Regions from separate parts of the Bacillus pacificus genome, predicted to be linked through region 2. Evidence: riboswitches for the same ligand, from Rfam matches in the RefSeq annotation. Region 2 holds a riboswitch; the other holds the start of a gene.
What was found. A riboswitch is a leader RNA that binds a small molecule or an ion and turns the genes downstream of it on or off. The one in region 2 is predicted to bind cyclic di-AMP.
Positions count from the first base shown of each region.

Region 1: it holds a riboswitch for cyclic di-AMP, as region 2 does, so the genes downstream of both, LMD38_RS22250 (SipW-dependent-type signal peptide-containing protein) here and LMD38_RS17210 (APC family permease) in region 2, are expected to answer to the same signal.

Region 1 is NZ_CP086328.1:4,294,632-4,310,300, reverse strand. Features, by position in the region: gene LMD38_RS22305 (ABC transporter ATP-binding protein) at 1-662, shown strand, start outside; gene LMD38_RS22300 (ABC transporter permease) at 662-1,414, shown strand; gene LMD38_RS22295 (ABC transporter substrate-binding protein) at 1,411-2,412, shown strand; gene tenI (thiazole tautomerase TenI) at 2,423-3,043, shown strand; gene thiO (glycine oxidase ThiO) at 3,036-4,145, shown strand; gene thiS (sulfur carrier protein ThiS) at 4,161-4,364, shown strand; gene thiG (thiazole synthase) at 4,367-5,137, shown strand; gene thiF (thiazole biosynthesis adenylyltransferase ThiF) at 5,130-6,149, shown strand; gene thiD (bifunctional hydroxymethylpyrimidine kinase/phosphomethylpyrimidine kinase) at 6,156-6,977, shown strand; cyclic di-AMP (ydaO/yuaA leader) riboswitch at 7,063-7,210, shown strand; gene LMD38_RS22260 (hypothetical protein) at 7,304-7,690, shown strand; gene LMD38_RS22255 (hypothetical protein) at 7,707-7,937, shown strand; cyclic di-AMP (ydaO/yuaA leader) riboswitch at 8,199-8,344, shown strand; gene LMD38_RS22250 (SipW-dependent-type signal peptide-containing protein) at 8,443-8,547, shown strand; gene kdpF (K(+)-transporting ATPase subunit F) at 8,544-8,624, shown strand; gene kdpA (potassium-transporting ATPase subunit KdpA) at 8,644-10,311, shown strand; gene kdpB (potassium-transporting ATPase subunit KdpB) at 10,325-12,415, shown strand; gene kdpC (K(+)-transporting ATPase subunit C) at 12,432-13,013, shown strand; gene kdpDN (KdpD-like non-kinase potassium sensor) at 13,070-14,224, shown strand; gene LMD38_RS22220 (MFS transporter) at 14,249-15,430, opposite strand; gene LMD38_RS22215 (MarR family transcriptional regulator) at 15,570-15,669, shown strand, end outside.
Region 2 is NZ_CP086328.1:3,300,198-3,315,866, reverse strand. Features, by position in the region: gene LMD38_RS17265 (peptide ABC transporter substrate-binding protein) at 278-1,906, shown strand; gene LMD38_RS17260 (GNAT family N-acetyltransferase) at 1,958-2,488, opposite strand; gene LMD38_RS17255 (response regulator transcription factor) at 2,631-3,329, shown strand; gene LMD38_RS17250 (sensor histidine kinase) at 3,319-4,386, shown strand; gene LMD38_RS17245 (M23 family metallopeptidase) at 4,469-5,329, shown strand; partial or broken gene LMD38_RS17240 (alpha/beta fold hydrolase) at 5,342-5,494, shown strand; gene LMD38_RS17235 (Nramp family divalent metal transporter) at 5,711-7,006, opposite strand; gene trhO (oxygen-dependent tRNA uridine(34) hydroxylase TrhO) at 7,484-8,443, shown strand; gene LMD38_RS17225 (hypothetical protein) at 8,701-10,176, opposite strand; gene panE (2-dehydropantoate 2-reductase) at 10,352-11,296, shown strand; one part of gene LMD38_RS17215 (IS3 family transposase) at 11,420-11,807, shown strand; one part of gene LMD38_RS17215 (IS3 family transposase) at 11,807-12,753, shown strand; gene LMD38_RS28650 (hypothetical protein) at 12,824-12,952, opposite strand; cyclic di-AMP (ydaO/yuaA leader) riboswitch at 13,092-13,238, shown strand; gene LMD38_RS17210 (APC family permease) at 13,383-15,209, shown strand.

The DNA of each region.
Region 1 (15,669 bases), 990 kb from region 2:
AAGATAAAGAGTTTGTAAGCATTATCGGACCGAGTGGATGCGGGAAAAGTACTTTATTTCGCCTTATTACAGGTTTAGAAGAAGCAAGTACGGGACAGATAGAGCTGACAGAGACAAAGAGCCATCCTGTAGGATATATGCCCCAAAAAGATATGCTCTTGCCGTGGAGAACGATTATTGAGAATGCTGCCCTGCCGTTAGAGTGCCAAGGTGTACAGAAGAAAGAAGCACAAATAAAGGCGAAGGAACTATTGCATAAATTTGGCTTACAAGGGTATGAGACAAAATATCCGAAAGATTTATCTGGTGGTATGAGACAACGTGTATCCTTTATTCGAACTTTATTAACAGGTGGGGAGATATTGCTGTTAGATGAACCGTTTAGCGCGTTGGATGCTTTAACGAAGGCCTCTTTGCAAGAATGGTTGTTTGAACAATGGAAAGAGTGGGAAAAAACAATTTTATTTATCACTCATGATGTGGAAGAAGCATTGTTTCTTTCTAATCGAATTTTAGTAGTAGAGCAGCAACCGATAACTACTTTAACCGAGAGGATTGTACCGCTTGATCATAATCGGACAAGAAAAGATTTATATAAACCAGAAGTATTAGCGCTGAAAGATGAGCTTCTTAGTATGTTGCAAAGGCAGGTACTCGTATGATGAACCGGTTGAAGGAGCTATTACCTGCTCTTACACTTTCTAGTATTTTACTTGCTCTTTGGGAAGTAGGCGCAAGAATTGTAGATGAAATGTACATTTTACCGTCACCGTCTGCGATTGTAATGAAGATATGGAAACTAAAAGACATATTATTTACAGTTCATTTGCCAGCAACATTATATGTCGTTTTAATAGGGGTGGCTATTTCTATCGTACTTGGGGTAGGGCTAGCGATGTTAATGAATGCGAGTACATGGATGGAGAGAGCATTTTATCCATTATTAGTTGCCTCGCAAACGATTCCTATTACAGCGCTTGCTCCGCTATTTGTTTTATGGTTTGGATATACGATTTGGAGTAAGGTTGTTGTTACGGTTTTAATTACGTTTTTCCCAATTGCGGTTAATACGTATGATGGACTGCGCAGTACGAAAAAAGAATGGGAAGAGCTTTTAGTTACGTATGGGGCAACGAAAAAAGATGTTTTTCTTAAATTAAAATTGCCGTCTGCTCTTCCTTATTTTTTCTCAGCTTTAAAAATTGCAGTACCGCTTAGTGTAATTGGGGCGGCAATTGGTGAATGGCTCGGTGCACAAGCGGGGCTAGGATATTTCAGTAAGAGAATGATGACGCAGTTAGACGGGGCAGGTGTATTTGCACCCATTGTATTGTTATCATTATTAGCTATTCTCTTCGTCATACTTATTTCGTTAGTAGAAAAAAAATTCATTAGTTGGAGGAAGCATTCATGAAATTTTTAAAGCGCATCTTTGTGTTTACATTATTAGTTGCAATGATTGCTGGATGTTCGAGTAATTCAGCATCAGAAAAAAGTAAAAAAGAGAAAGAAATAACGGTCATGCTTGATTGGTACCCAAATGCGGTACATAGCTTTATTTATGCGGCAATTGAAAAAGGTTACTTTAAAGAAGAAGGAGTAAAGGTAAATATTAAATTCCCTTCTAATCCGACTGACCCATTAACGTTAGCAGCTGCAGGAAAAGTAACAGTGGGCTTATATTATCAGCCAGATGTTGTCATGGCAAAAGCAAATGAACAAATTCCAGTGAAATCAATTGGGGCTGTTGTACGTTCACCATTAAATCATGTTGTATCGCTGAAGTCTGTAGGCATTCAATCGCCAAAAGATTTAGAGGGTAAAACAGTTGGATATTCTGGAACACCTTTAAGTGAGATGTATTTAAAAACGATGGTAAAAGAAGCTGGTGGTAATCCAGATACAGTGAAAGTAGTCGATGTTGGTTTTGATTTAGTACCAGCATTAATTACAAAAAAAGTGGATGCGGTAACAGGGGCATACATTAACCATGAAGTACCTGTTATGCGTCATGAAGGTCATGAACCAGCATACTTTAATCCAGCAGATTACGGTGTACCGAATTATCATGAGCTCGTATTTGTAACAGGTGATAAAACGTTGAAAAAAGATAAAGAAGCGTTGCAAGCTTTCTTACGTGGTACGAAAAAAGGTTATGATTTCATGAAGAAAAATCCAGATGAAGCATTAAATATTTTATTAAATCATCAGGAAAAAGAAAACTTCCCACTTGTACCAGAAGTTGAAAAAGAAAGTATGAAAATTTTATTAGAGAAAATGGAAACGAAGGATGAACCATTTTTATCAGATTCAAAAGAGTCATGGGAGAAACAAAATAAATGGTTGAAAGATAAAGGAATGACGAAAGAAATCGTTCCGGCAGATGAGTTATTCGAAAACATTTTAAAGTAGGCGAATGAATATGAAAAATGAGCTTCATGTAATCTCAAATGGTCACATGTCATTCGAAGAGTTAGTGAATGTAGCGATGCAAATTGAAAGTGAAATTGATTATTTGCATATTCGTGAGCGTGAGAAAAGCACGAAGGAATTGTATGAAGGTGTGGAAAGTCTTTTGAAGAAAGGCTTTCCAGCATCAAAAATAGTGATAAATGATCGAATTGATATTGCTATTTTATTAAACATTCCGCGCGTGCAGCTAGGATATCGAAGCGCAGATGTAAGGTCAGTGAAAGAAAAGTTTTCTTATTTGCATGTCGGTTATTCTGTACATTCTTTAGAAGAGGCGATTGATGCATTTAAGAATGGCGCGGATTCACTCGTCTATGGTCATGTATTTCCGACAGATTGTAAAAAAGGTGTGCCAGCGAGAGGGCTTGAAGAAATTTCAGACATTGCAAAGTGTTTATCCATACCGATTACAGCAATTGGAGGAATCACTCCGGAAAACACTGGAGATGTTCTTACTAACGGCGTCAGTGGTATTGCTGTTATGTCTGGGATTATAAGTAGTAGTAACCCGTATAGCAAAGCGAAGTCTTATAAGGAATCAATAAGAAAGTGGGCGGAAAAACATGTGTAAGAAGTATGATGTAGCGATAATTGGCGGTGGTGTAATTGGTAGTTCAGTTGCACATTTTCTAGCAGAAAGAGGACATAAAGTAGCGATTGTAGAGAAGCAACAGATTGCATCTGAAGCCTCGAAAGCAGCCGCTGGTTTACTTGGGGTGCAGGCAGAATGGGATGAATATGACCCGCTATTTGAACTTGCTAGAGAAAGCCGTGCTATATTTCCACAACTTGCAGAAGTTTTACGTGAAAAAACAGGCATCGATATTGGGTATGAAGAGAAAGGCATTTATCGCATTGCTCAAAATGAAGAGGAGAAGGAAAGAATTCTTCACATTATGGATTGGCAGCAGAAAACCGGTGAAGATTCTTACTTTCTGGCGGGAGATCGTTTGCGAGAGAAAGAGCCGTATCTATCTGAGTCAATTATAGGGGCTGTATATTATCCAAAAGATGGTCATGTTATTGCACCAGAGCTTACGAAAGCATTCGCACATTCCGCATCATTTTCGGGCGCTGATATATATGAACAGACAGAAGTGTTTGATATTCGTATTGAAAATAATAAAGTGACTGGAATTGTGACAAGCGAAGGTATGATCACTTGCGAGAAAGTTGTTATTGCAGGTGGCTCATGGAGCACGAAGTTACTAGGTTATTTTCACCGCGAATGGGGTACATATCCGGTTAAAGGAGAAGTAGTAGCGGTAAGAAGTAGAAAACCACTTTTAAAGGCGCCTATTTTCCAAGAAAGATTTTACATTGCACCAAAGCGCGGCGGACGTTACGTAATTGGAGCAACGATGAAGCCTCGTACGTTCAATAAAACTGTGCAACCAGAAAGTATTACTTCTATATTAGAGCGCGCGTATACAATATTGCCTGCTTTAAAAGAAGCTGAATGGGAAAGTGCATGGGCAGGATTAAGACCACAGTCGAATCATGAAGCTCCTTATATGGGAGAGCATGAAGAAATAAAAGGTTTATATGCTTGCACAGGCCATTATCGAAACGGCATTTTATTAAGTCCTGTTTCTGGTCAATATATGGCTGATTTAATAGAGGGAAAGCAGGAGACTCACTTGCTAGATTCATTGCTTTCTAAAACAGTTTAGAAAGGGGATGGAAGTTTGAATTTAAAAATTAATGGTAATCAAATTGAAGTGCCAGAGAGTGTGAAAACAGTAGCTGAGCTACTTACACATTTAGAGTTAGATAACAGAATTGTTGTAGTAGAGCGTAATAAAGATATTTTACAAAAAGATGATCATACAGATACATCTGTTTTTGATGGAGACCAAATTGAGATTGTAACTTTCGTAGGAGGCGGTTGATTATGTTAAACATTGGACCATTTTCATTTCATTCTAGACTTTTATTAGGAACAGGAAAATTCCCTGATTTTGATGTGCAGCAAAAGGCAATTGATGTATCTGAGGCTGAAGTTTTAACGTTCGCAGTACGTCGTATGGATATATTTGATGCAAAGCAGCCTAATTTATTAGAGAAACTTGATGTGAAAAAATATACGTTATTACCGAATACAGCCGGAGCAAAAAATGCTGAAGAAGCTGTTCGTATTGCAAAATTATCAAAAGCTTCAGGGCTTTGCGACATGATAAAGTTAGAAGTTATTGGTGATGATAGAACGTTATTACCTGATCCGGTAGAGACGTTAAAGGCATCTGAAATGTTACTAGAAGAAGGATTTATCGTACTTCCGTACACATCTGATGATGTTGTATTAGCACGTAAATTACAAGAACTTGGCGTGCATGCGATTATGCCAGGAGCATCTCCAATTGGATCAGGACTTGGTATTGTAAATCCATTGAATTTGAGCTTCATTATTGAACAAGCGACAGTACCAGTTATCGTTGATGCTGGTATCGGTAGCCCGGCTGATGCGGCATTTGCGATGGAATTAGGAGCAGATGGCGTGTTATTAAACACAGCTGTATCAGGAGCAAAAGATCCTATTAAAATGGCACAAGCAATGAAATTAAGTATTGAGGCAGGCCGTTTAGGATTTGAAGCAGGTCGTATTGCACGTAAGCGTTGTGCAACGGCAAGTAGTCCTTTAGAAGGAATGAGCGTAGTTGAATAATCGATATTCTCGCCAAGAACTATTTTCTCCAATTGGAGAAGAAGGACAGCAAAAGATAAGGGAAAAGCATGTGCTTATTATCGGCGCAGGTGCATTAGGTAGTGCAAATGCAGAAATGTTTGTAAGAGCTGGTGTTGGTACAGTAACGATTGTTGATCGAGATTATGTCGATTGGAGTAATTTACAAAGGCAGCAATTGTATGCAGAGAGTGATGTGAAAAATAATCTTCCGAAAGCTGTAGCAGCGAAGAAGCGTCTAGAAGAGATTAATAGTGAAGTAAGAGTAGAAGCGCTCGTTCAAGATGTAACAGCTGAGGAATTAGAAGAGCTTGTTACAAACGTTAATGTAATGATTGATGCAACTGATAATTTCGAAACGCGTTTCATTGTGAATGATATAGCGCAAAAATATTCTATTCCATGGATTTACGGAGCATGTGTAGGGAGTTACGGCCTTTCTTACACAATTCTTCCTAGTAAAACGCCATGTTTATCTTGTTTATTACAATCGATTCCGCTTGGCGGGGCGACATGTGATACAGCGGGGATTATATCACCTGCTGTATCTCTCGTCGTTTCTCATCAAGTAACGGAAGCTCTTAAACTGTTAGTAGAAGATTACGAATCGCTTCGAGATGGACTTGTATCGTTTGATGTATGGAAGAATGAATATTCATGTATGAATGTGCAAAAGCTTCGTAAGCACAATTGTCCTTCGTGCGGAGAGAATGCCTTGTATCCGTATTTAAATAAAGATAATACATTGAAAACAGCAGTGTTATGCGGGAGAAATACAGTTCAAATTAGACCACCTCATAAAGAGGAAATAGATTTTGAACGATATAAAGAGCTGCTGAATGATCGTGTGCATGATTTAAATGTAAATCCATATTTATTATCATTTTCTGTGGAAGAAAAGAGATTAGTTGCTTTTAAAGATGGTCGTGTACTTGTACATGGAACGAAAGATATAAGCGAAGCAAAGACGATTTATCATCGCTATTTTGGATAGAAAAGGATGAGTGGGATGAAAGTAAATAAAGCTTTAACAATTGCAGGATCTGATAGTGGCGGCGGTGCCGGCATTCAAGCAGATTTAAAAACATTCCAAGAGCTTGGTGTGTATGGGATGACGGCTATTACGGCAATTACTGCTCAAAATACGCTTGGCGTTCAAGGGGTATATCCAGTTCCATTAGAAGGTATTACGGAACAGTTGAATTCAATTGGTACGGATTTAACACCAGATGCTGTGAAATTAGGAATGTTATTTAGCAGCGAAATTATTCAAATTGTAGCAGAACATATTAATAAATTTGGCTGGAATAATATTGTACTAGATCCTGTTATGATTGCTAAAGGCGGTGCATCATTATTACAACAAGAAGCAGTACAAGCATTAAAAGAATATTTATTACCAGTAGCAACAGTTGTAACGCCGAATGTTCCTGAGGCAGAAGTGTTAACTGGGTTGGAAATCCATAACGTTGAAGATAGTAAAGAGGCTGCAAAAGTACTGCATGAATTAGGTGCGAAATATGTACTTATGAAGGGCGGACATGCAGAATATCAAGGTAATGAAGTAATTGATTTACTTTTTGATGGAGAAAAGTTTATTGAATTTAGAAGTGAACGAATTCCTTCAAAGCAAACGCATGGAAGCGGTTGTACATTTGCTTCAGCGGTTACAGCAGGACTTGCGAAAGGATACTCAATTGAAGAGGCAGTTCAAGAAGCAAAACAATTTATTAGTATAGCAATTGAAGAGCCGCTGCATATTGGAAGTGGTCATGGACCGACGAATCATTTTGCGTATAAATTAAATAAATCACATGTATAAGTAGAAAAAAAGTCAGTTGTATAACTGACTTTTTTTCTGTTTACTTTTTCCAAATACAGGAGTAATATATCAGCCAGAATATATTTTTTGTAATACGCTGAGTCCAATTATATGGAGCGGAGGAACCAATTTGTGCAGTGTCACTAGGGGTGAATCTTTCAATTTTGAAAGTAGGGCTACTCTCAAAGTCCGAATCCGACAGCTAACTTCGTAAGCGTCTTGAGAGAGGACGGTGCCATGATGGATACATCACTTCATCGATCTGATTAGTATAGGGGAATATCAATCTATGTTTGAATTCTTTTATGCTAAGGAGGATGAGGTACATGGAACTAACACTTATTTGTGTTGGAGAAGAAAGCAAGATAAATAGTTTAATAGATTTAGTAGCCTTTCAACATGAGTTAATTATTTTTACAGCAAATGAAGAGATAGCGGCTGAAGTGAGGAATTGTGGATTTGATTGGACGTATAGTTGTAGTAAGGAGCAGGATTTTACTAGTATTTATGAGTGTATTAAGAAGGTGATTTTACTAGGGGATGAGCTTCCAATCGTTAGCTTCTTTACAGAACACATTCGCTTTTCTTTTCAAGCGCCTATTACTGTTGTTACAAGGAATAAACGGTATCCAGCGAGGCTCTATGAAACAATTGGAGCTACATTTGTCGTGTTTACGAATTGTGATAATATTTCTTTTTTATTTTTTGAATAGGGCGGGGGAGAAGAAGATGAAGGTGTTGTTACTAGGAGATATAGCGAATCGTTGGGCGGTATCGGTAGAGCGAGTTCAAGAATTGGTCGTACTTGATCCTATTTTTCCAAGGCCCTATATCATATTGCCATCAAAAGACGCTTTATATTTAAAAACAGATGTTATCGAATATGAGCAGCTACATGCAGAATTGTCACAAGTTTATATTCGCGGGAGAAATTTACGTGCTTTTTTACGAGGAGAATAAATAGTGAATGAAAAAAGAGCGAATGCTAAGTGCAACAAGCTATGCACTTCATGTCATTCGCTCTTTTTATTTCGTATTTAAAAGATCATTTATGTGAAAAAGAAAGAAAAGACGAGAAAACAGATGAAAAAATATTAATAACACTCAATGTAAGCGTTTAAATAGATGGATATTTTCTTATTTTCAGTAATTTAGCTCTTTACAAGTGAAAAATAGAGGAGTATATTTACTCTCATAAATCATTCATAAAATTTCCAAAAAAACCTAAAATCGCTGAGTTCCAGAAATGGAGCGGGGGAACCAATTTTGTGCATTGTCACTTGGGGTGAATCTTTCAGTTTTGAAAGTAGGGCTACTCTTTAGGCCCGAATCCGACAGCTAACCTCGTAAGCGTTTAGAGAGGAGGTTTACTTTTTGTTGTTCATTTTTTGAACACTGAGTAGAGCTCAGTGTTCTTTTTTAATATTTTAATGGTAAATTTTTACAGAAAGGTGAGAGGGTAGCTATGTTAGATGTTGTAATGATCGGAATTTTTGTTGTGTTAGTCGCATCGATGGCAAGTCTTGCAAGTTGGTCAGATAAAGTTGTGAAAGAAGGGAAGCAATCATGATGATTGCCTTATCAATTATTGTTGCAGCAATTACGGTGTACTTAGTGTATGCATTATTAAATCCGGAAAAGTTTTAATTAGGGGGAGTCATTCATTATGATCTGGGTTGCAGTCGTTATTACAATGCTATTGTTTATTCTTGTGGCAAAGCCAACGGGAATTTATTTAGAGAAAGCCTTTCAAGGGAGTAAAAAGCTGGATAAAGTATTCGGGCCTTTTGAAAAACTTATTTTTAAAATTACGGGTGTAAAAGAATATAATCAAACGTGGAAACAGTACGCATTATCATTAGTTTTATTAAATGGATTTATGATTGTTGTCGTATATTTCATTTTCAGACTACAAGGAGTATTGCCATTAAATCCAGCACACATTGAAGGAATGGAGCCTACGCTCGCTTTTAATACAGCAATTAGTTTTATGGCTGATACGAACTTACAGCATTATAGCGGTGAAAATGGTTTATCTTATTTATCACAATTAATCGGAATTACATTCTTAATGTTTGCAGCACCGGCAACGACTTTAGCGCTCGTTATGGCATTTATAAGAGGGCTTGCTGGAAAAGAACTCGGTAACTTTTTCGTTGATTTTACGAGAGCATTAACGAGAGTATTTCTTCCTATCGCATTTATGGCGGCACTAGTCTTTGTTGCACTTGGCGTACCACAAACGTTAGACGGTGCCGTTACAGCACAAACAATTGATGGGGCAAAGCAAAGCATATTACGCGGGCCAGTTGCATCATTCGTTTCTATTAAGGAACTTGGAAATAACGGCGGTGGATTTTTCGGAGCAAACTCTACACATCCTTTCGAAAATCCAGGACAAATGAGTAATATTTTGCAAATGATGCTTATGATGTTATTGCCAACAGCACTTCCATTTACGTATGGACGAATGGTGGGCAATAAAAAGCAAGGTCGCATCCTTTTCGTTTCACTATTCATGGTCTTTTTACTAGGGTTTATAACGATTACGACATCTGAATTACATGGAAATCCAGCTTTAAATGGAATGGGTATCGAACATGTACAAGGAAGTTCAGAAGGAAAAGAAGTAAGGTTCGGAACAGTATTTTCTTCACTATACGCAACAGTAACGACAGCTGCTGAAACCGGAGCGGTGAATACGATGCATGATACGTTAACACCAATTGGCGGGTTAGTACCACTCGTAAATATGATGTTAAACACAGTATACGGCGGCGTTGGAGCAGGCTTTGTGAACATTATTATGTATGCGATTATTGCAGTTTTTATATCTGGATTGATGGTTGGACGGACACCGGAGTTTTTAGGTAAGAAAATTGAAGGGAAGGAAATGAAATTAATTGCGGTAACGATACTATTTCATCCACTGCTTATTTTAGGATTTTCGGCATTGGCTCTTTCTACACATTTAGGAACAGAAGCGATTTCTAACTCGGGCTTCCACGGTTTAACACAAGTTGTTTATGAGTATACGTCATCAGCTGCGAATAACGGATCTGGATTTGAAGGGTTAGCAGATAATACACCGTTTTGGAATATTACAACTGGTTTAGTTATGTTTTTAGGACGCTATTTTAGTTTAATTACGATGCTAGCTGTTGCAGCTTCATTGAAAGAGAAGACGGTTGTGCCAGAAACAGTCGGAACGTTCCGTACGGATAATAGTTTATTTGGCGGCATTTTCATCGGAACAATTGTAATTGTCGGTGCATTAACATTCTTCCCGATGTTAGTACTCGGCCCAATTGCAGAATTTCTTACATTGAAGTAATGGAGGGTAAATGATGAGACCGGTAGTAGTAAAAGAAAAAAGAGTAAATGAGTCACACATACATGCAGTAGAAGATGAGGTTAGACAAGCGAAAACGATGGATCGTGATATCGTGAAACATGCGATGAAACAATCCTTTGCGAAATTGAATCCGAAAGTTATGATAAAAAATCCGATTATGTTCGTTGTGGAGATTGGATTTATCATTACGTTCATTTTATCGTTTCTTCCAAGTCGTTCTAGTAGTGTACCAGGATGGTTTAATATAACAGTTTCCCTCATTCTATTATTTACAGTTTTATTTGCTAACTTTGCAGAAGCATTAGCGGAAGGACGGGGGAAAGCGCAAGCTGATTCTTTAAAACAATCGAAGAAAGATGTGTTTGCAAATGTTGTAAAAGAAAATGGAGACATCGTCCAAGTTTCAGCAACTGATCTAAGAAAAGGTGACGTTGTTATTGTAAAACAAGGAGAAATGATTCCAAGTGATGGAGAAGTAATAAAAGGGTTAGCATCTGTTGATGAATCTGCGATTACAGGGGAATCAGCTCCTGTAATAAAAGAAGCAGGCGGTGATTTTTGTTCCCTGACAGGCGGTACGATGGTTGTAAGCGATGAGATTACGATTGTCATTACGAGTAATCCTGGTGAATCATTTATTGATAAAATGATTTCGTTAGTAGAAGGAGCTGCGCGTCAAAAAACGCCGAATGAAATTGCTTTAAATACAGTATTAACGAGTTTAACGCTTATTTTCTTAATCGTTGTTGTGACGCTGCCGATTTTCACAAATTATTTAGGGTTTCAAATTGATACAGCTGTACTTGTAGCATTGTTAGTTTGTTTAATTCCAACGACAATTGGTGGATTATTATCAGCGATTGGTATTGCCGGGATGGACCGCGTGACAAAGTTTAATGTGTTAGCGATGTCGGGTAAAGCAGTAGAAGCTGCTGGCGATATTAATACAATTATTTTAGATAAAACGGGTACGATTACTTTCGGGAACAGAATGGCTCATACATTATTACCTGTAGGAAATGAAACGATTGAGCAAGTTGGAAAGTGGGCTGCGATTAGCTCAGTTTTAGATGAAACACCAGAAGGTCGATCAGTTATCGAGTATGTGCAAGCGAAATCTATATCATATAATAGAGAACTTGCAGAACAAGGTGAGTTTGTTCCATTTAAAGCAGAAACGAGAATGAGTGGTGTTGATTTACAGGATGGAACGAAAGTGAGAAAAGGTGCTGTCGGTAGCGTGATTGAATGGGTTCAGTCACAAGGTGGAACAATTCCGAAAGATGTAAATCAAAAAGCAGATTTCATTTCAAAAGAGGGCGGAACACCACTTGTAGTTGCAGTAGATAATCGTATTTACGGTTTAATCTATTTAAAAGATACAGTAAAACCTGGTATGCGTGAACGTTTTGAACAGTTGTGTCAAATGGGGATTAAAACGGTTATGTGTACAGGGGATAACCCATTAACAGCAGCAACCATTGCAAAAGAAGCAGGAGTAGATGAGTTTGTTGCTGAGTGCAAACCAGAGGATAAAATTGCAGTTATTAAAGCGGAGCAAGATAAAGGGAAACTCGTAGCGATGACAGGTGATGGTACAAATGATGCGCCGGCATTAGCGCAGGCTGACGTTGGATTAGCGATGAATAGTGGTACAACAGCTGCGAAAGAAGCAGCGAATATGATTGATTTAGATTCGAATCCAACGAAGATTATTGAGGTAGTAGGAATCGGTAAGCAATTGTTAATGACACGCGGTGCGTTAACGACGTTTAGTATTGCAAATGATATCGCAAAATATTTTGCAATCATTCCAGCGATGTTTACACTTGCGATTCCGCAAATGGAAGCATTGAACATTATGAAACTAACATCACCACTGTCAGCGATTTTATCAGCATTAATATTTAATGCAGTTATTATTCCATTACTCATTCCATTGGCGATGAAAGGTATCGCATATAAACCGATGAGTTCGAATGCACTACTTGGCCGAAACCTACTTATTTATGGGCTGGGCGGAGTGATTGTACCGTTCATTGGAATTAAAGTAATTGATATAATTGTCGGCTTGTTCATATAAGGAAGAGGGGAAAAAGATGGCGAAGAAACAAAGTATACTATCACCAATCATCCGTATTACTTTTACATTTTTAGTGTTGTGCGGACTTGTATATCCACTTATTATTACTGGTATTGCACAAGCAGTCATGAAGGATAATGCGGATGGAAGTCTAATATATAATGATAAAAATGAAGTGATTGGTTCGAAATTAATCGGTCAAAATTTCACAGATCCACGTTATTTTCATGGGCGTGTTTCTAGTATTGAATATAAAGCAGAGGCATCTGGTTCAAATAACTATGCACCGTCTAATCCAGATTTAGAGAAACGAGTAGAGAAAAGTATTGAAGAGTGGAAGAAACAAAATCCCACCGTACCAGTTACAGAAGTGCCAATCGATTTAGTGACAAATTCAGGTTCAGGGCTTGATCCTGACATTAGTCCGAAGGCAGCTTCCGTGCAGGTAGAGCGCATCTCTAAAATAACGAATATTTCGAAAGAAACGTTAAATCAATTGATTAAGGATCAAACAGAAGGCGCGGCACTTGGCTTATTTGGAGAGACCCGCGTAAACGTTTTAAAGTTAAATTTAGAATTACAGAAACTAATGAAATAGTAACAGTGCTACCTCAATCTAACGGATTGAGGTAGCGTTGTTTCAAAAGAAAGGTTGTGAGTGTTTTGTATGCGGATGACTATAAACCGACGTTTCAAAGGCGAACACCAGAGGAATATTTAGAATATATTCGTCAGCAAAATCGGGGACAGTTAAAGCTATATGTAGGAGCAGCTCCAGGCGTAGGGAAAAGTTATAAAATGCTACTGGATGCTAGAGAGATGAAAAAGGACGGTATGGATATTGTAATTGGTTTAATTGAAACGCATGGGAGAAAAGAGACGGAAGACGCAATTGCTGATTTAGAAAAGGTTCCTTTAAAAGAAATAGAGTATAAAGGGAAAGTGTTTTATGAACTTGATGTGGAAGGAATTATAAAGCGTGCACCGCAAGTCGTTGTTGTGGATGAACTTGCACATAGTAATATTCCCAGTTCTAAAAATAAGAAGCGTTATATGGATGTACAAGAATTGTTAGAGGCTGGTATATCCGTATTGTCAGCGTTTAATATTCAACATTTAGAAAGTGTTCATGATATTGTAGCTCAAATTACGAATGTAAAAGTAAGAGAACGAATTCCAGATTTTATTTTACAAAAAGCAAATGAAATTCAGCTTGTCGATGCAACGCCGGAAGTACTTCGGAAGAGGTTAATAGACGGAAAGATATATAAAGAAGAAAAAATTCAGCAAAGCTTACAAAATTTCTTTACGCTTAATAATTTAGGAGCACTAAGAGAATTATCGCTTCGTGAAGTCGCTGACGATATGGACGAGAAAATTAGTCAAACAGTGATAGAACCAATTGGCGTGAAAGAAAAAATTCTCGTTTGTGTACAGTACAGTTCAACAGCAGAGAAATTAATACGACGGGGCTGGCGCATGGCTGATCGGTTAAACGCTGAATTGTATGTATTAAATGTTGAAAGAGAAAATATAGATTCTCTTTCAGTTGGAAAAAAGCAGACAATTGAAGAGTGGAAGGCGCTCACGAATCAATTTGACGCAAGTTTTGTATTAGAAGAAGCGAAAGGAAGAAAGCCAGCGGATGTTATTATTGAAGTTGCAAAAAGATTACAAGTAACGCAAATTTTACTTGGGCAATCAGCGAGAACGCGATGGGAAGAAATTCGAAAAGGTTCGATTGTGAATGAAATTATGAGACAGACGAAGCATATTGATATTCATATTGTTGCGGATCAACGAGTTTAAAATAGAGCCGACCTTTCGGGGGCTCTATTTTGCTTTTTGTAAAGCATGAAAATGTATCATTTTCATTGCATATAAAATGATAAGTAGAAATGTAATTGCACCTATGAAGAAAATCCAAAAGTAATTTTGATTAAATAAAAGAAATCCACCTATAAGTGGCCCTGTGCCCATACCAAGATAGCGGATGAAGTTGTACATACCGATAGCAGTTGCGCGTTCTTGTACGAATTCTTCCGTTAATAAAGTAGTGTGAGTTGGCATAGAAAGTCCCATACTAAAACCGTACAATGATGTAACGATAATGATAAATGGGATATTAATGCTATATGTGAAAGAGAATAAAGTGACACATATAATATTGAAGAAACTAGTGGTGAATAAAGCTTGCTTTGTTGTGAATTGTTTTTGCAAAAATTTGTAGCAAGAACTTCCTAACATAATAGAAAGGGACATCGGTACAAACATAAGACCAATTTCACTTGCAGTTAGGTGAAATAAATTTGTTAAAATGCTCGGTAAAAAAACGAGGAAGCAAAAGTAAATACAAAATTGAATAAAGCCAATAAGAGTAATAGAAAATCCAGTTTTATTTTTTAAGATAAACCAGTAATTCTTTTTTGATTGTGGTTGCTTACTTACAGTTGGTTTTGTTTCTGGAAGTAGTGAAATGTTTATCATTAATAAGAGAATGCCAAGTATAGATAAAAAGAGAAATACGGATAAGTGGCCATTTATACTGCCGAGATAACCACCAATGAGAGGACCAATCGCAGGTGCGAGGGCAAGTAACATTTGGTATAGGCTCATTGCTTCTCCTCGTTCTTTTCCTTCAAATAAATCGCCGATAATCGTTGCTGAAACTACAGGTATAGCCGCTATTCCTATAGCTTGAACAGCTCTAAAAAAGAGAAATAAATAAATGTTTGCCGAAAAAGCACATCCGATTGAACCAATTGTACTAATGACTAAACTAGGGATAAGGACAGGTTTTCTTCCTTTTGTATCAATGAAAGGTCCATATACGAGCTGCATAATTGCAAGAATGAATGTGAAAAGTGAAACTGTGACATTTACAAGATAAGGAGAAGTATGAAAAGAACCTTGAATCATGGGCAAGATAGGTGTGTAAATATTTTGAGCGAAGGAACCGAGTAAGGCACTAATACAGACAACATATAAAATGAAATGTAGTTTGGATTTTTTCATTGTGTTAACCTCCTTCTTTTTGGTTTCCTTGGAAACTAAATTTATTTTAACATGTTTTTCTAACTTGTAAATATGAAAAAATAATTTTAAAATGGTATATAGTTAAATCGTTTCTTTGGAAACTTAGGGGGCGAATAGATTGGATTATACAACGAAACAAATGGAAATACTTTCGGACATTCGTACACTTTTGCATAAAAGAGAAGAACATTTGAAAGGACAAAATGAGAAGTTTCTTC
Region 2 (15,669 bases):
TAACCAAACTGTAACCTATACGTCTATTAAGTTAGTTATGGGGGCATTTACATGAAACAGAGAAAAGTTAAAATAAAAAAGGAGGTATGCAATAAGAGTTTTTTATAAACACTTGAGCGAACAGCGCAGATTAAACATTCAATATTTAGCTATCCTTTTTAAAAGAGTAGCTTTTTTTGAACGAATAAATATTCAAAAGAATGTCGCATCTTTCTGTTCATATTTCTGCTATAATATATAACGCTTTATAATATTTTATATTTAAGGAGAACGATTCATGAAGCGAAAAAAGAGCCATTTAATGGTAATGGCACTTGTTACATCTTTATTATTAACAGCTTGTAATAATAAAGCGAATAAAAGTGACAGAGAGGCAAAAAAACAAGTATTAAATGTAACAGTATCAGAAGAAATTCCTTCACTTGATACAGCGAAAACGATGGATGGTACGTCAGCGCACGTTATGCAGAACATATTTGAAGGGTTGTATGTATTAGATGATCAAGATCAGCCGATTCCAGCAGTAGCAAAATCGTTTAAAAGAAGTGAAGATGGTAAAAAATATACATTTGATTTGCGTAAAGATGCAAAATGGTCAAATGGAGACAGTGTGACAGCAAATGATTTTCTGTTTGCATGGAAACGTGCAATTAATCCTGAAACAGCGTCTCAATATGCGTATATGCTTTTTTACGTGAAAAATGCAAAAGAGATAAATAAGGGAACAGTGCCTCTTGCTGAACTTGGGGTTAAAGTTATAAATGATTATAAATTGGAAGTGGAACTTGAACAGCCAATCCCGTATTTTTTACAGTTGTTAGCGCTACCTATTTACTTACCACAGCATGAATCATTTTTGAAAGAACAAGGAAAGAATTATGCATTGGAACCTAGTAATCTCATATATAATGGGCCATTTGTATTAGAGAAATGGAAGCATGAACAAGAGTTTCAATTAAAGAAAAATGCTACATATTGGGATGAAAAGAAAGTGAAATTAGACGAGATAAACTTTCAAATTGTAAAGGATACAATGACCGCTGTTAATTTATACGAAGCTGGTAATTTGGACCGGGTGCCTATTAATTCTCAATTTGTAGACAAGTATAAAGGGCATAAGGAGTTACATATGTCGAGCGAACCTGCAATTGCTATGCTACGTTTTAATGAAAAAAATAGTGCGTTAGCAAATAAGAAAGTGCGTCAGGCTATTTCATTCGCATTAAATAAAGAGGATTTCGTTGCTCATTTTATTAATAACGGAGCAAAACCTGCAACTGGGCTAGTACCAGTTGGGCATATCAATGAAGAAACGGGAAAAGATTTTAGGAAAGAAAACGGAAACCTTTCTTTATATGATGTACAAAGTGCGAAAAAGATTTGGGAAGAAGCGAAAAAAGAGCTTGGAGTAGAACAAGTAAACCTCGAGTTTTTAACGTTTGAACAAGATAACGCAAAACGTATGGCAGAATATATAAAAGGTGATTTAGAAAAGAATTTACAAGGATTAACGATACAAATTAAACAACAGCCATTTAAGCAAAAATTACAGTTAGAACAAACAGGTGATTATGATATAACTATGGCAAATTGGGGACCCGACTATAAAGACCCAATTAGTTATTTAGAACTATTTACGACGGGTAATCAAAATAACAAAATGAATTATTCTAACCGTCACTACGATGAATTAATAAAGAAAGCGAAAAGCGATCTAGTATTAGATCAGAAGAAAAGATGGGAAGCATTGCAAGAGGCCGAGCGTATTCTATTAGGGGATGCTGCGGTCGCACCGCTTTATCAAATGGGCTCAGCTTACGTACAAAATGATTATGTAAAAGGAATTGAAAAGCATCAATTTGGTGGTATTTATACTTATAAGAATGCTTATATTGCTAATGAATAAATACAAAAAACCTTACTTTTTAAAAGTAAGGTTTTTTACATATGAATTTTATTAAACCGATTTTAATAAAGAATAAAAATTTGTATCATATGGAATATCATCTTGATACATATAATTTTTTAGAACGCCTTCTTTTTCAAATCCTAATTTTAATAGCACTTTATTGGAAGCTTCATTTTCAAGAAAGACAATTGCTCCGATCCGTTTTAAATGAAGTGTGTGGAAACCGTATGATATAACTTCAGAAATAGCTTCTGTCGCATATCCCTTTCCCCAGTGTTCAGGGAGAAAGGCATAACTTAAATTGGCCCGTTTATGCTCAGAAGACCAATCGTGAAAACCGATGGTACCAATGAGTTCTTTCTTGTTTTTTAATTGGATTCCCCATTTTATACCACTTCTTGCATTGTAACTCAACTTAAAGTTATGAATGATTTGTTTTACTTGATCAATATCCTGTAATGGCTTTTGCCCATAATAGCGCAGTACGTCAGTATTAGAAAAGCATTGTAGTATACCCGGTGCATCTTCTTCGGTAAGTTCTCTTAAAATGAGTCGATCGGTTTTCAATATAGGAAACATGCTTTCACTCCATTTCTTCTGAAACTAGAATGTGTTGTTATTATATAATGTAATCTGAAAAAAAAGATTATTCAAGAGGGAGGTATGGTTTTGATTTATGATAAAATTGATTGTGGAATATATTTCAAAAAGAGGTTTGTATATGGAGAAAAATTCAATTTTAATTGTAGATGATGATCAAGATATTGTTAGATTTATGAACGTGAATTTAATGCAAGAAGGTTTTAAAGTTTTTAGTGCTCATAACGGAGAAGAGGCTTTAGAAATAATAAATAAAAATAACATTCAACTTGCTATTTTGGATATTATGATGCCACAAATGGATGGGATAGAATTGTGCAGAAGGATTAGAGAGAAACATAGTTTACCAATTATGTTTTTAAGTGCAAAATCATCGGATGTAGATAAAGTAATTGGATTTAGTACTGGGGCAGATGATTATATAGTGAAGCCGTTTAGTACAATTGAATTTATAGCGAGAGTGAAAGCTCAATTAAGAAGGTATACATATTTCAATCAAAATGCTGTCCAAGTAATAAAAAAGAAAATAAACATTAGAGGTTTAGAAATAGATGAAGTGTCTAGAACAGTAATGTTATATGGAGAAACAATCAATCTTACAAAAACGGAATATGATATTTTGTATTTAATGGCAGCTGCAAAGAATCGTGTATTTACTATTGAAGAAATATATGAGAGCGTTTGGAAAGAAAGAGCCTATGAAAGCAATAATACAGTAATGGTTCATATCGCAAGGTTAAGAAATAAAATTGAAGAGGATCCAAAAGAACCGAAGTTTATTCAAAATGTTTGGGGAGTCGGATATAAAATTGAAGATTAAATCATTACAAGGCATTAGAGCTAAGTTTTTTACCGCATTCATATGTAGCATCTTGTTAGCAACTGTAAGTATAATAGTGTTTCAAATTTTAATTGGAAATATATATAGTCATGTTACTGCATTAGAGGAAAAATATTCATTTTTATATTTTATAGTTTTTTTAATTTTTACTACGACATACTTTGCATGTATGACAAAAACAATGATGAAACGATTGTCTGAAATTAATAAGAACGTGAAGGAAATAAGGAATGGTAATTTTGAAGTATATATACCTATTTCAAAAAATGACGAGATTGGTGAATTAGCAGCAAATGTTAATAGAATGGCTAAAAGTTTAAAAGAGTCTATTGAGAATGAAAAAAAATCACAGGAAATGAAAAATGAAATGATTAGTAATATTTCGCATGACTTACGAACACCTGTAACATCTTTAATCGGTTATGCGGACTTGTTAGGAAATAAGTTGCATTCAAATGGAGAAGAATGTGAACAGTATGTAAGCATATTAAAGCGAAAAAGTTATGAATTAAAAAATCAAGTAGATGATTTGTTAGAATACTGTCAAATAAATTATAGAGAGATTGAATTACATAAAAGTGTAGTAAATATGAAAGCGTTAATGGAACAAATTATGATTGATTTTGTGCCACGATTAGATGATGCTGATATGAGCCTTTGTATTAAGGGGGATAAAGAGTTACATGTGGAAATGGATGTAGCACTTATGGTGAGGTTATTCGAAAATGTAATTAGTAATAGTATTATGTACGGGAAAGACGGAAAGGAGATTGTAATTCAAGTTTCTAAAAGAGACATGAATGTTGAAATAGAAATTAAAAATTTTGGACAATGTATTCCAGATGAGAACCTTCCTTACGTTTTTGAGAAGTTTTATCGTGGTGAAAAATCACGTAGCTCCCATACAGGTGGAAAAGGAATGGGACTTGCAATTGCGAGAAGTATAGCAGAGCTTCATAAAGGGGATATCACTGTGCGCAGTAACGAGAAAGAAACTGTTTTCACTATCGCTTTACCGCAGCATAAAAAATTGTAAAAAAGTCGTAAGTATTTCTTTTATATGTCGTAATTTTTAATTCGTATCATGTAGAACAAAGATATGAGAGTAGGGATACGACATGTGGAAGAAATATGTATTAGTAATTTTAGTTGCTTTTGTACTTACAAGTTGGAGTATAGTTTATTTAGCTAAAGGTGTTATATCAGTCATTGGGTGGTGGAGTATACAAGCCTTTAGCATAGTATCACTCTTTATTTTAATAGGGATAACGTTACTAATTGTGTGGAAAGGAATTTTCAGACAACGAATAGATGGAGCGCTACTCTTCATCGTTATTTTCTCTATCATTGGAGCTTGGCCTTTAGGATGGTTTGCGAACATTGGTAGACTTGCTTACCCGGCAGATGTACATTCTACGAGCCCTAAAGTAGTCGTGCGCTTTCCTTTAAATGAACGAGCATTAATAGGTTGGGGTGGTGATCGTTTAGAAACGAACTATCACGTTATCAAACCAAATGAGCGCTGGGCATATGATATTCTCATTCCTCCTGCTGAAGTGAAAAGTAGTAAGTTGGATGATTATGGAATATATGGAGCGAAAGTAATGGCACCAGCTTCTGGAACAGTTGTATCAATTAATAATGATGAAAAAGATTTAGTTCCGGGATCGGATGATTTTCAGTCAATGGCGGGAAATCATATTTATTTACGACTAGATGAAACAGGGACATTTTTGGTTCTTGCGCATTTAAAGAAAGGGTCAATTAAAGTGAAGGAAGGACAACATGTAAATGAAGGAGAATTTCTTGCTCAGGTCGGTAACTCAGGAAGTTCAAGTGAGCCACATTTACATATTCATCATCAAAGGCAGGATCCATCCAAGGTAAGTATGTTTCTTTCGGAAGGATTACCACTTTACTTTCGAACTGAGAAGGGTGTGATAATGCCGGAAAAAGGAGAATATATAAAAAGACATTAGGGGGAAACTCTGATGTGGGAGAAATATTATATCGAAACTGATAGAGGGAAATTTGAGTATTTTCAAAAGGGAGAAGGAAAACCACTTTGTGTAACACATTTATACAGTGAGTTTAATAGTAATGGTAATTTATTTGCTTCTGCATTTACGAATCATTACACAGTGTCCGCATGAATTTGCAGTGGAAGTAGCGGAGCTTATGCCAAATGCGATAATGTCGACATTTGAATACAGTAATCATTTTCCATTTATTGAGGAGGAAGAAGAGTTTATAAAATTTGTTGAAAGCACGGTCTGTCATGTAAATGGATGATGAAAATCTATAATTTAAAAAGAAGAAGGCTGTCTTCAACACAAATTTGAGACAGCCTTCTTCTTTCATTATCCTACAAACGTTTGATACAGTAAGAAAATATTTAAAATGATAACAAGTACAGCAATGATCCAAGCGATAAAGGTAGTTATGCGGTGATTAACGAGTGCACCCATAATTTTTTTATTACTTGTAAACATAATAAGTGGTACTAATGCAAAGGCAATACCGAATGATAAGACAACTTGACTCATGACTAGAGCGTAAGTTGGATTTACGCCTAAAGCGATAATCACTAGTGGTGGAATCATTGTAATAAATCGGCGTAAGTATAACGGAATATGCATTCGAATGAAACCTTGCATAATAATATCACCTGACATTGTACCGACAGAAGAGCTAGATAGTCCTGCTGATAAGAGCCCAATTCCAAATAAAGCAGCTGATACAGGGCCCACTAAAGTACTGAACTGGTTAAAAGCAACATCAAGATCTTCGACATGCAAGCCGTTTTTAAAGAATAGTGCAGCAGCAACAATTAACATACTTGCATTAATTGCTCCAGCGATAACCATTGCAATAATGATATCAATAAACTCGAAGCGGAAAATCTTTTTCTTTTGTTCATCATTTGTTCCGACTACGCGGCGTTGCGTTAAGGCGGAATGTAAATAGATTGCGTGCGGCATAACTGTCGCCCCTAAAATTCCGGCTGCAAGTAATATACTGTCTACACCTTGGAATTTTGGAATAAATAGTCCTGAAAGCAAAGGGCTTAATTCCGGTTTTGCATAAAAGACTTGTACACCGAAAGCGATAACAACGATAAAAATCATTCCTGTTATAATAGCTTCTAATGGACGGAAGCCTCTGCGTTGAAATTCAAGAATAATAAATGATCCAGCAGCTGTAATTAAAGCAGCTGGTAACATTGGAATTCCAAATAATAAATACAATCCGAGTGCTGCCCCGATAAATTCAGCTAAATCAGTAGCCATAATAACGAGTTCACCTTGTATCCATAAGCCGATGGAAACAGGTTTTGGGAAGTTTTCTCGAGCAATTTCAGGAAGGTTTCTACCTGTAGCGATTCCTAATTTAGCTGATAAAGTTTGGATTAATACAGCCATTAAATTAGAAGCGAGAATTACCCAGAGTAATAAATATCCATATTGTGATCCAGCGGCAATATTTGTCGCGAAATTGCCAGGGTCAATATAAGCGACTGAAGCGATGAAAGCAGGACCTAAGAATGGTAATAGTCTTTTTAAGCCTTTCGTTTGTCCGCTTAATGCTAAATGCGCTGATTGAACAGTTGTACTTTGAGAAGGGACATGTTCATCTTTTGATATATCTTTATTCATAGTAGTTTTCCCCTTTGGTATGTTAACTTGATGAAATTATTGTAAGTATTCTTATTCTTTATTTCAATACATTTAAATGTACTAGGTTATATTTTTTATTTGAACATAAATGTTTCCTTAGTGCAAATTATATGCCTTAATACAATGAATGGTGTGGTGTTATTAAAAATTGGGAGTTTATGGTGTGATGACGTGGGGAAACATAATGAATTAAAGGGCTGTTTTTGAAATTTATGTGAACATAAAGCCGATAATACAGCATATTAATTGATGGAATTGCATTTGTATGATATATAATATATTGGGATTACAACATAACCATAGTGTTTTGGTGTGTAATCTTGTTTTTTATTTTTGTTAACTGATAGAAAATAGTATAAAGAGAAGAAAATGGGATTCATTTTCTTATTATATATGTTTTGATATGAACGTTAACTTATACATGATTTTAAAAATTAGATAGGTGGTAGAAATACATTGGCAACTACAAAACCATACAGAGTATTACTATATTACATGTACACAACAATTGAAAACCCAGAAGAATTCGCGGCAGAGCATTTAGCATTTTGTAATTCACTTGAATTAAAAGGTAGAATTCTTGTAGCAAAAGAAGGTATTAACGGAACTTGTTCTGGTACTGTAGAACAAACAGAGAAATACATGGAAGCTATGAACAACGATCCACGTTTTGACGGTATCGTATTTAAAATAGATGAAGCTGATGGTCATGCATTCAAGAAAATGCACGTGCGTCCTCGCCCAGAATTAGTTACACTTCGTCTAGAAGATGATATTAATCCACACGAAATAACTGGGAAGTATTTAGAGCCAAAAGATTTTTATGAAGCAATGAAACAAGAAGATACAGTTATCATTGATGCACGAAATGATTATGAATTTGATTTAGGTCACTTCAAAGGTGCGATTAAACCTGATATCGAATCATTCCGTGAATTACCAGATTGGATTCGTGAAAATAAAGAAGTACTTGAAGGTAAAAAGATTTTAACGTACTGTACAGGCGGAATTCGTTGCGAGAAGTTTTCTGGTTGGTTAGTTCGTGAAGGTTATGAAGATGTAAGTCAGCTTCACGGCGGTATTGTAACGTACGGAAAAGACCCAGAAGTACAAGGTGAGCTTTGGGATGGACAATGTTACGTGTTCGATGAGCGTATCGCTGTACCAGTAAACCAAAAAGAACATGTTATCGTTGGTAAAGACTACTTTACAGGTGAACCTTGTGAGCGCTATGTAAATTGTGCCAATCCAGAATGTAACAAGAAAATTTTATGTTCTGAAGAAAACGAAGCGAAATATTTACGTGCATGTTCTCACGAATGCCGTGTAAGCCCACGTAACCGCTACGTAATACAACATGAATTAACGGAAGAACAAGTAGCTGCTGCATTAGAGAAAATCGAAGCAGGGAAGTAAGAGGAATTCGTGTAATAAAAAAGGGTACTCCAAACTTTATGTTGGAATACCCTTTTTATATTGTCCGGTTCAGCCTTTTGTCGGTTTCTGTCGGTAAGTCGATATATCTGGAAAATCGCCGATATATTTTGAGTTGCGCTGATATATTTAAAAAATCGCTGATATATTTCGAGATGCGCCGATATATCCGAAAAATCGCTGATAAAAATTTCAATTACTGTAGCGTGCCACATATTTCAATGTAAAAATAATCATCTTTATTTCGAATCATCTTTCTCTCTCACAGCAGAAAGTACAGTTTGTTTAACCCATGCTTTTCTTCGTTTATGTTGTAGACCCCATTGGTATAAACTTTGCGCACCTAAAATAAGTGAAATGACGATGCCGCTAATTGCTATTAAAAGCGCGAAAAATTCAAGTGGCGACGATATTTTGTTTGAATCGGTGTTTCTTAACAAGTCAATCATAGTAAACCCTAACATTTGGCCCACAACAGAGTAAAGCGTTAAAATTAATAATAAAAGACTATCCTTTTTAGAAGCGACATTTTCTTGATATTTAAACAAACTATCAAGATTTTGTTTTGCATTCGAGTATAAAACCTCGATGTTAAAAAGCTTTCTTAAGCGAAAGAAAATATCTTCACTCTGTGATTGGGATACGAGCTCTAAAGAAAAGTAATTTGCAGTAAATGAATTGATTGAGTAAATTAATTTCTCGATTTCATTTGTATCTTTTTCAATGTTTAGTTCAGCATAAGCGTTTGCCATTTTTAACAAAACAATTTTATGAAATAGATTTAATAATAAAGCGTAATAAAACTCCCCATACATTTGACTCGCAAGCTTAGTAAATTCGTGTTCCCCCTCATTTGTTACACAGGTGAATATATGTTCTTCCATTATGAAATAGCGATTTGGAGCCCACCTCTGGTAAGCGTGTTGTTTTAAATAATCATGAATATAAGGAAGATTATTTGCACTTACATAAGCCTTGCCGTTACTTGTTAACCCAGAAAGACTGGAAGTACGATAAACATCCACTTCGGTAAGCTCCATCTCTGCTTTTATACATAGTAAAGTTTGAACGTACATTCTTTGATCTTCAAAGAAAGGAAAGGTTTGAAAGTAAGAACTTCTTAATCTCTTCTTCTCAAAGAAATCTGTTACGCCATGAAATAAATAACCAAAAATGAACCTTTCCACTTGGGAATATTTTTTTCCATTACATTCAATGCAAATCGTTTCATTTGTATCATTTTTAGTTTCAAGTACACGGAAGCGGGCGGCGAATTCAATTGCTTCTGATAATGTCATGTTTGGAGCGGTCTCTACTTCTGTCCGAATTGTTAAGAAGCCAAGCTCATAAGGACAAAGTGTTACGTCAATAGAATGAATCTTAAATGGAACGGAAATAAGATTTGTTGTTAAATGTCCAGTTAAATTAAGGTCTTTAGAATAGCGCTGCAACCCCTTTTGATGCTCTGAATGAGGAAATAAAATTTTATTTGTAAATGAAAGATAGTATGCTTCCATATTTTGATGTGAAACTTGAAACCTTCCATAGTATGTATTTTCATTTTCAAGATGATCGAGTCGAAAAGGGCGAAAGTCATTTTTCTGTAAGAAAGGGAACATATTTTGTTCATACCCAGTTTTAAAAGAAAACGGGAATATAAATTGAAATATAGCTGTTGTTACATCTTTTTCTTCAATTGTTTGTATTGCCTCCATTTACATTGTTTCCTTTCCATATATGCTATAAAAACAACATGCCCAAATTTATTTGAAAATAACCACTGTTTTATACTTGATTAAGAATGAAAATTCAGCTTATTTAGTAGGGGACATGTATAATGTTATGTATACTAAAAGTTATAAATTGATATTTTGAAAAGGGGGATGTTGTATGCGGATTTTAGTATTAGGAGCTGGCGGCGTTGGAGGATTTTTTGGGGGACGCTTAGTAGAAAAGAGAGAAGAGGTTACGTTTCTTGTTCGCAGTAAAAGGAAAAAACAATTGGAGGAAAGAGGACTTGTAATCCGCAGTGTTAACGGGGATTTTTCCTTCCAACCGAAATTAATAACGAAAGAAGATCGAACTGCTCCATTTGATGTCATTTTATTTTCAACAAAAGCGTATCACTTAAACGAGGCAATTCAAGATGTGAAGCCTTTTGTAGGTGAAACCACTGTGATTATTCCATTGTTAAATGGTATCGCTCATGTATCACTATTACAAAAGGAATTCGGTGAGGAAAAAGTAATTGGCGGTTTATGCTTTATCGAGACGACTTTAAACGATCAAGGAGAAATTGTACAAACTAGCGCTGCCAACAGACTTGTGTTTGGAGAAATGAAGTCTCAAGATTCAGAGAGAATAAAGCATATTTCTAAAGCATTTGCAGGTACGAAATCTAGTTTTGTTTTAAGTGAAAACATTATGCAAGATATGTGGCATAAATATTTATTTATTACTGTAATGTCGGGTGTGACGACATTAATGCGGGCACCGATAGGACCGATTCGTGAAAGCGAAGGTGGACGCGATTTTATCCAAAACTTATTTGAAGAATGTATGCAAATTATGAGATGTATAGGAGCGCCAATTAAAGATAATATTGTCCAAGAACATATGAAAACAATTGATAAAATTTCGTATAATATGAAGTCATCGATGCAGCGTGATATGGAAAAAGGTTCGTCTATTGAAGCGAAGCACTTACAAGGATACTTACTAGATGTAGCAGAACAATTTTCTATAGAATCACCATTATTAGGAGCAGTATATCAAAATTTGAAAGTGTATGAAGAAATGACCTTTAACAAATCAGCAATACAATTGGATGTATGAAAAAATAAAAAAGAAAGCAATATATATAAACTGTACCCTATAGAATAGACACTTAAAAAAAGTCTATTCTATAGGGTATTTCTTGTATAATGAGAGAAAAATGAGAATCGGAGAAATTTCAAAATGACGAAAAAATTGCTTACAGAAAAGGAAATTCAAATATTATCAAAAAATCGATACGTAAAATCGGTAAGCCAAAAAGGAATTACCTATACCGATGAATTCAAGCGTATTTTTATTAAGGAAAATGAACAGGGTAAACCACCTCGTATTATTTTTGAAGAATGTGGTTTTGATATAGATATCATCGGTCTACAACGTATTGTGTCATCAGGAAATAGATGGCGTACGTCCTATAAGCAAAACGGTGTATGGGGCTTAAGAGACACACGTAAGGAAAACTCAGGAAGAAAGTCAGAAAGAGAACTTACATTAGAGGAGAAATATGCACGTTTGGAAGCGGAACGAAACTTATTAAAAGCTGAAAATGAACTGTTAAAAAAGATCAAATTTATGGAAGGGAGGATGGGAAAGAAATAACGTTACACGCTAGTCAAAAGTACCTATTAATTCGTTCTATCATTGAAAAATACCGCCTGAAAAATATGGTGAGATATTTGTGTCAGGTCGCAGGCGTTTCACGTTCTGGATACTATAATTATTTTTTAGCCATTTCTCAAAGTCGGCGAGAGAAAAGAATACATCAAGATGAAATAGTGAAAGAGATTATATTAAAGGCATTTCGATTTAAAAACCGAAAAAAGGGGGCTCGTCAGATCAAAATGACATTGGCGGGTCAATTTCAAGTTGTCTACAATTTGAAACGCATCCGTAGAATCATGAAAAAATATGGGATAATCTGTCCTATTCGTAGAGAAAATCCCTATAAAAAAATGTTGAAAGCGACGAAAGAACACTTCGTGGTACCCAATCGATTAAAACGCGAATTTAGGCAAGGTGTACCGGGAAAGGTACTTCTTACAGATATCACATACCTGTTTTATGGTAAGAATCAAAAAGGATATTTATCTACTATTCTAGACGGGTCTACGAATGAAGTTTTGGCGTATCATGTTTCAGAACGACTTACCTTAGATATCGCAACGACGACGCTGCACAAACTAAAGAAGAATAAGAAGGTACGATTAACGCAAGATGCCTATATTCATTCTGATCAAGGTGCTCATTACACAAGTCCTACCTATCAAAAATTAGTCAAAAAATTAAAGCTGGGACAATCTATGTCAAGGCGAGGAAACTGTTGGGATAATGCCCCACAAGAATCTTTTTTCGGGCACTTTAAAGATGAAGCACACATCAAAACTTGTACATCTTTCACACAGTTAAAACAAGAAATTAAAGACTATATGAAATACTATAATCAGCACAGATATCAGTGGAATTTAAAGAAGATGACTCCTGTCGAATACAGAAACCATCTTCTTGATGCCGCCTAACTTTTTTTAAAATGTCCTTTACAAAGGGTACAGATTATATAAGTGTATTGCTTTCTTTTTTTATGACAAATCATTTATTTCTTTTTGTTCTATCTGTCAAATTTATTTCCTGTTCACGTTTACCGTATAATTGATTAATTTCATTTGCTAATGCATCTAAATAGGAATCGGAAAAAATAGGCTTCTTTTCTTTAGACATATAGGTCTCCTTTATTGATTTTTTAGTATTCATTATGTATATTTACCGGCGGATTATGCGCAATCATTTTAATTTTTTCTTTTTAAAAATTTTTGTTTACATTTTGAAAATAAAGGAGTATTATAATCCACAGTTTCAATTTTCTAAATCGCTGAAACCGCATGGTGCGGGGGACCCGTTCTTATGGATTAGTTCTTAATCCAATGGGGTGAATCCTTGAAAAAGGTAGGGCTACTCATAGGCCCGAATCCGACAGCTAACCTCGTAAGCGTTATATTGAGAAGGAAGGTGGAGCTTGTGCGACAAAAAATATAATGTCTACAAGTCTATTTCGTTATGGCTTGTAGACATTTTTTGTTTTCTGAAGAAATCGTTTATCCGCTATAACTAGCAGAAAAGTTCGTACAAAATTATTGGAGAGTGGACAGCAGTGGTTTCATCTATTAAAAGATTTTTAATTGGAAGACCGTTAAAATCAACGGAGCTTGGAGAACAAAAGCTTAATAAAACGAAGGCGTTAGCCATTCTTTCTTCTGACGCATTGTCATCAGTTGCTTACGGTCCAGAGCAAATATTAATTGCACTAGCAGGTGTTGGAGCAATCGCTTATTGGTATTCTATTCCGATAGCCATTGGGGTATTAGTATTATTGACAGCCCTTATTTTATCTTATCGTCAAATTATTTTTGCTTATCCGCATGGCGGAGGGGCGTATGTTGTATCAAAAGAAAATTTAGGGATGAATTCGGGCTTAATTGCTGGAGGATCTTTATTAGTCGATTATATTTTAACTGTTGCAGTAAGTGTGTCTGCAGGTACAGATGCGCTAACATCTGCTTTTCCTAGTTTACATGCACATAATGTAATCATTGCGATTATATTTGTTATATTTATTACCATCTTAAATTTAAGAGGGGTAACGGAATCAGCTTCCGTTTTAGCATATCCTGTTTATTTATTCGTTTTAGCATTATTTATATTAATTGGTGTAGGGATATATAATATTTTAACTGGTCACGTGTCACCGAATTTACACACGCCGATTGGAACACCAGTTGCAGGGATTAGTTTGTTTTTACTGTTACGAGCATTTGCATCAGGAAGTTCTGCTTTAACAGGTGTTGAAGCAATTTCAAACGCAATTCCAAACTTTAAAGATCCTGCACCTAACAATGCAGCGAAAACATTACTTGCAATGGGTGCATTACTTGCAGTTTTATTTTCAGGAATTGTGTTCTTAGCTTATTATTACGGAATTTCCCCAAGTAAAGAAGTAACAGTTGTTTCACAAATTGCTGAACAAACATTTGGACGTAATTTCATGTACTATTTTATACAAGGTACAACAGCTTTAATATTAATCCTTGCTGCTAACACAGGATATTCTGCGTTTCCGTTATTAGCAGTAAACCTTGCAAAAGATAAGTTTATACCGAGAATGTTTACGATTAGAGGAGACCGCCTAGGTTACTCAAACGGAATTATTATACTTGGAATTGCATCGATTATTTTAATTGTAGCTTTCCAAGGGCAAACAGAGCATTTAATTCCATTATACGCAGTAGGTGTATTTATTCCATTTACACTTTCTCAAACGGGTATGGTATTAAAATGGCTTCGTGAAAAACCTGAAGGATGGGCTTTGAGATTAACGGTCAATTTAATTGGTGCAGTCATTAGTTTTATCGTAATGAGTATGTTCTTTTTAACTAAGTTCGCACAAGTTTGGTCAATCCTTATTTTCTTACCTGTTATTATCTTCTTGTTCCACCGAATTAAGAAGCATTATGATGCAGTAGGTGACCAACTAAGTTTAAAAACTTGTGAACGGATTGTACCGATTGAAGGAAATGTAATTGTCGTTCCAGTAGCTGGTATGACGCATGTAGTAGAAAATTCATTAAACTATGCGAAGTCTCTTTCTGCAGATCAAGTTATCGCTGTATATGTTGCTTTTGACAGAGAAGAGGAAAAGAAATTTGAAGAGAAATGGAAGAAGTGGCAACCTGAAGTAAGGCTTGTTACATTACATTCTCATTATAGAAGTATTATTCAACCGCTAACAAAGTTTATTGATACAGTACAATATAAAGCGAGTGAATCAAATTACCGAGTTACTGTCGTTATACCACAGTTCATTCCGAAAAAAGGTTGGCATAACATTCTTCATAATCAATCTAGTTTACTTATTCGTGCGTATTTACTTTATAAAAGAAATGTTGTTATTACGACAGTTCCATATCATTTGAAAAAGTAAGAAGGTTTTTTAAGGATAGCTTTACGTAAGTGAAGCTATCCTTTTTGTGTATACGCTATGCATAATTGCATATGGGTTATAAAAGTATATTAATATAATTTTTTCGTCTTGGAGAAAGTAGAGATTTTTGTTGTGATATATGGATATTTTAATTGAAAAAGTGAAGTGGATTATATTTTGAAATAAAGACATGAAGGCTTGAAAATAAAGGGAATAAAAATACTTCTTTACGTTATATAAATAGCTGTGTTTAAATGACCTTACAGTATAAAACTTATATAAAAACAAAACGGAATTTCATATTTACGTACGTTATTTAGTTTAAGATGAATAATATTTTTATGTAATATATTCACTGTGTGAATGTGGAAATTGCTATAAAATAGAAATTTTATACAATGTTATTCATACTAATCACATATGAAAAAATAATAAAATGTTTTGTGACGATAAGTAAGTA